Regions from separate parts of the Microbacterium sp. Leaf203 genome, predicted to be linked through region 1. Evidence: predicted binding sites of a transcription regulator. Region 1 holds the regulator's gene; the other holds the start of a gene.
The links. The regulator HrcA, encoded in region 1, represses chaperone genes, less so after heat shock. The targets are predictions, from matches to a motif close to TTNGCACTCGNNNNNNNCGAGTGCNAA.
Positions count from the first base shown of each region.

Region 1 (2,393 bases):
GGTCGACGCTGCCGTCGAGGGACTCGATCGACGTGTTCGTCCCGAGAATGGCATCCGGCATCGACACCTCGAGGGTCGCGACGAGGTCGTCGCCCTCGCGACTGAAGGCCTCGTGCGCTTCGACCGTGATCTCGAGGTACAGGTCGCCGTTGGGGCCGCCGGCAGGACCGACCTCGCCCGACCCGGGCAGCTGCAGACGCAGGCCCGACTCGACACCGGCGGGGATGTCGACCGAGACCGTGCGGCGCGCACGAACGCGGCCCTGACCCTGGCACGTCCCGCACGGGTAGGGGATGGTGGTCCCGTGACCCTGGCAGACGCTGCAGGGGGCACTGGTGACGACGTTCCCGAGCAGGCTGCGGACCGTGCGCTGCACGTGGCCGGAGCCGTGGCAGATGTCGCACGTGACCTCGCTGGTCCCGGGCTGCGTGCACGCGCCCTGGCACGTCTCGCACAGCACGGCGGTGTCGACCTCGAGGTCGCGGTGGGTGCCGAACACGACGTCGCCGAGGTCGAGGGTCACACGGACCAGGGCGTCTTGGCCCCGCTCCCGGCGCGACCGCGGACGCGGACCCCGTCCGCCGCCGCCCTGGCCGCCCCCACCGAAGAACGTCTCGAAGATGTCGCTGAACCCGCCGAAGCCGGCCGCTCCCCCGCCGCCGAAGGGGTTCTGGTCGCCGCCCATGTCGTACCGGCGGCGCTGCTCGGGGTCGCTCAGCACGTCGTAGGCGTGGGTGACCAGCTTGAAGCGCTCGGAGGCGTCTTCTCCGGGGTTCACGTCGGGGTGCAGCTGGCGTGCCAGTCGGCGGTACGCCTTCTTGATGTCTTCGGGGCTGGCATCGCGTTCGACGCCCAGGACCTCGTAGTGGTCAGCCACAATCGCCTTCCTGTCCGCTTGCGCGGGGTCGTTCTCGGGTGGGGTGCTCGCGGGATTCGACGTCAGCGAGACGCGTCGTCGTCTTCGAGCATCCGGGTCAGATAGTGCGCGACGGCACGGACCGCCGCGAGGTTGGAGGAGTAGTCCATGCGGGTGGGACCGAGCAGCCCGACGCGGGCCCCGCCGGTGGATCCGTCGTACCGGCTGGCGAGCACCGAGGCCTCGATGAGTCCGAACGGCTCGTTCTCACGACCGATGCTCGCTGACAGCCCCTTCTCGTCGGCCACCATCTCGCTCATGAGACGCAGGAGCGTCACCTGCTCTTCGATCGCCTCGAGCAGCGGGTAGATGCTCCCGCGGAAGTCGGACTCGCGCTTGGCGAGGGTCGCGGCGCCGGCCATGACGAGGCGATCCTGACGGAACTCCTCGAGCTCCTCCCCCACGATGCGCAGCACCGCGTCGGCGAGCACGTCCAGCGTGACACCCGGGCGCGGCCCGTCGGTCAGCACGGCTTGCACCTGCTGCGAACTGTCGGCGACGCTGCGCCCGACGAGCAGCGCGCCGACGCGAGCGCGCAGCTGCACGATGTCGGTCTCGCCGGGTTCTGCGGGCACGAGGGCGATGCGCTGCGAGACCCGGCCCGTGTCGGTCACCAGGATCACCAGCACACGCGGGCCGCCGAGGGCGACCAGTTCGACGTGACTGACATTGGCGCGGGCGAACGACGGGTACTGCACGATCGCGACCTGTCCGGTCAGCTGCGTGAGCGCGCGGACGGTGCGGGCGAGCAGGTCGTCGAGGTCGCCCGCTTCGTCGAGGAACGACGTGATGGCGCTGCGCTGTGCTCCCGAGAGCGGGCGGAGCTCGGCGAGGTGATCGACGAAGACGCGGTATCCCTTGTCGGTGGGGACGCGCCCCGACGAGGTGTGCGGGGCGACGATGAGCTCTTCGTCCTCGAGCAGGGCCATGTCGTTGCGGATGGTCGCCGCCGACACCCCGAAGGCGTGTCGATCGACGATCGCCTTGCTGCCGACGGGTTCGCGCGTGTCGACGTAGTCCTGCACGATCGCACGGAGCACCTGAAGGCCACGTTCCGACACCATGAGCTGCTCCTCCCGTCTGGCACTCGCATCTGCGGAGTGCCAATTCTACGGGATCGCCTCGGCACGGTGCCGGGCGGCTCGCGGAGTCGCCCTGCGGCGCGTCGTTCAACGCCCGAGAGCCCCTCATCGAGGTCGGCACGCGAGCACCGGAACGAACTCGTCCGCCGGCCGCGTCGCCGGTCAGACCGTGAGCGCCCGGACCACGGCATCCGCCAGGAGTCGTCCCCGGAGCGTCAGCACGATGCGCCCGTGAACGGCATCCCGGCCCTCGATCAGACCGTCGGCGATGAGGGATGCCACGGCCTTCCGCCCTTCGCCGAGGATCTCGGACACGGCCAGACCCTCGCGGATGCGGCTGCGCAGCAGCACCGACTCCAGCCGGCGCGCGGTCTCGTCGGGCCGCTCGCGCGCGG
Region 1 is NZ_LMKF01000031.1:398,078-400,470, reverse strand. It holds gene dnaJ (molecular chaperone DnaJ) at 1-877, opposite strand, end outside; gene hrcA (heat-inducible transcriptional repressor HrcA) at 940-1,980, opposite strand; gene hemW (radical SAM family heme chaperone HemW) at 2,161-2,393, opposite strand, start outside.

Region 2 (2,393 bases), on a different contig from region 1:
CGATCATCCGGCACGCCATGATCTGCTCGTCCATCCGGACGGAAGAGTGGACAGAGGCAGCCAGCTCGTAGGCCACGACCGAGAACCCGGGGAGTTCGACGGAGTTCCACGAGAACGACACCCGCTGCGGGTCCACGCGCTCCAGTCGTGCGCTCGGCACGAAGCGCTGCCAGACGCGCTCCACGTCGTCAATCCCGTGCGAGCGGACCGTCAGCCTGTCAGCCATGGTGTTCCTTCCGCCGCGGCGAGGGGCGGCATCCCGTCTCTTCCCCGTACGAAGGCGGGGACGTGCGTGTCAAGGGGCGGGGTCGCGGGCGGTGCGCCCCGTTTGATGAGGGGACCGCTGATCCCGGCGGTGACGTGCGTCCCACGAAAGGACCCCCCATGAGCGACGCTTCGATCGACCCGACCCCCGACGCGACGACGCCGGCCGCCGACGTGGGTATCGCGGGCGTGCAGCCCCTGCGCGACGGCGACACCTCCATCGAGCCCGACCCGACGCTCGACCCCGCGCAGGCGGAGTGGGACGCCACGACGGCCCTCGACGAGGGCGCCGACCCCGACGACATCAACCCGGCGACCGCGACGGGCGCCGACCCGGCGGAGATCCCCGCCGATGACAGCGACATCCCGCTCGAGGACATCCACCCCGAGTCCACCGGCACCGACTCCCAGGGCATGGACCCGGGCGTGGTCGAACTCGGCGAAGAAGGCCAGGGCGATCTCGCTCCCGAAGACCTCTGACCCACCTTCGAATGCCCCGGGCCCGTTCGCGACGCCCGGGGCTTCGCTGTGTCCCTCGCGCACGCGGCGACGGACGGGCGGGGCACTGCGGCACTCTCCGATCGCGCGGGCGCAAAGGCCAGACCCTTGACAAGCGACGTCGTCATCGCGCCCAGGCGCGCGAAAGGGGCGGCCCCGCAGGACCGCCCCTCGAGGTCGCGCCGTTACTGCTCGATCAGCTGAGGCGTGCTCTCGTGCGCCTCGATGACGCCGTCGCGCTCGTCGGTCGAGACGGCGATGCGGCGGGGCTTCGCCTTCTCGCTGACGGGGATCGTCACGCTCAGCACGCCGTTGCGGTACGACGCGCTGATGCCGTCGGTGTCGATGCCCTGGCCGAGGTTGAGCTGGCGGACGAACGACGCCGTCTCGCGCTCACGCGTGATCCACTTGACGCCCTCACCCGAGCCGAGGGTGCGCTCGGCGCGAATGGTGAGCAGCTGGCCGTCGACGTCGATGTCGACCGAGCCGGGGTCGACACCGGGCAGGTCTGCGGCCAGCACGTAGTGGTCGCCGTCGCGGTAGAGATCCATCGGCATCCGTCGCGGACCACCGCCGCGGCGGGCGTCGAGGAGCGTCGACGCGAGGCGGTCGAGGTCGCGGAAGGGGTCGTAGGTGGCCATGGTCGTTCTCCTTTTCGATCGGTCGGGACTCGGCATCCCGGATGTTCTGTGAAGTTGAGTCAATACGGCTCAACTGCATTCAGATTAGCACTCACCCCATGAGAGTGCCAAGACTCGGGCGCGCCATTGTGGCCCACGCCGCGGCGCCCCACAACCCCCGCGCGTGAAGGGCGGAAACAGACGTTTCGTAGCCCTCACGCGCCACCGGTCACCCGGCCATCCCCCCGGCGCCGTGAGGAGAGACATGTACTTCCACCGGCAAGAACTGCAGCACTCCGCCACCCCCGACAAGCCCGACGCGGTCTACGCCCGCAAACTCCAGGAGGTGCTCGGCGGGCAGTACGGCGAGATCTCCGTCGCGATGCAGTACCAGTTCCAGGCCTGGAACATGCACATGCCCGGCAAGTACCGCGACCTGGTGTTCGGCATCGGCGCGGAGGAGATGGGCCACGTCGAGATGCTCGCGATCATGATCGCCCAGCTGCTTGAGAAGTCGCCGCTCGGCATCACCGAGGAGGCCGTGCAAGACGACCCGACCGTGGCGGCCGTGATCGGCGGCACCGACATCCAGCACGGGATCGTCGCGGGCGCCGGCGCGCGCCCCGTCGATTCCAACGGCAACCCGTGGCAGGGGAGCTTCATCACCGCGAGCGGCAATCTGCTCGCCGACTTCACCGCGAACGCGAACGCCGAGATGCAGGGCCGTGTGCAGGTCGCGCGGCTCTATCACCAGACCGACGACCACGGCGTGAAGGATCTGCTCGCGTTCCTGCTGGCGCGCGACACGATGCACCAGAACCAGTGGGCAGCGGCCGCCGCCGAGTTGCAGGCCGAGGGCTACGAGAAGCTCCCCGTGCCCAGCAACTTCCCTCTCGACAAGGAGGACCGCGACGTGGCGTACCAGTACATCAACTTCAGCGACGGTGCCCAGGCCGGCGACGGCACGTGGGCCTCGGGCCCGACCCCCGACGGCAAGGGCGAGTTCACCTA
Region 2 is NZ_LMKF01000025.1:408,036-410,428, reverse strand. It holds gene ASE56_RS11840 (helix-turn-helix transcriptional regulator) at 1-226, opposite strand, end outside; gene ASE56_RS11835 (hypothetical protein) at 385-744, shown strand; gene ASE56_RS11830 (Hsp20/alpha crystallin family protein) at 948-1,403, opposite strand; gene ASE56_RS11825 (manganese catalase family protein) at 1,648-2,393, shown strand, end outside.
Region 2: the regulator HrcA is predicted to act here: its motif matches at 1,488-1,514, upstream of ASE56_RS11830 (Hsp20/alpha crystallin family protein).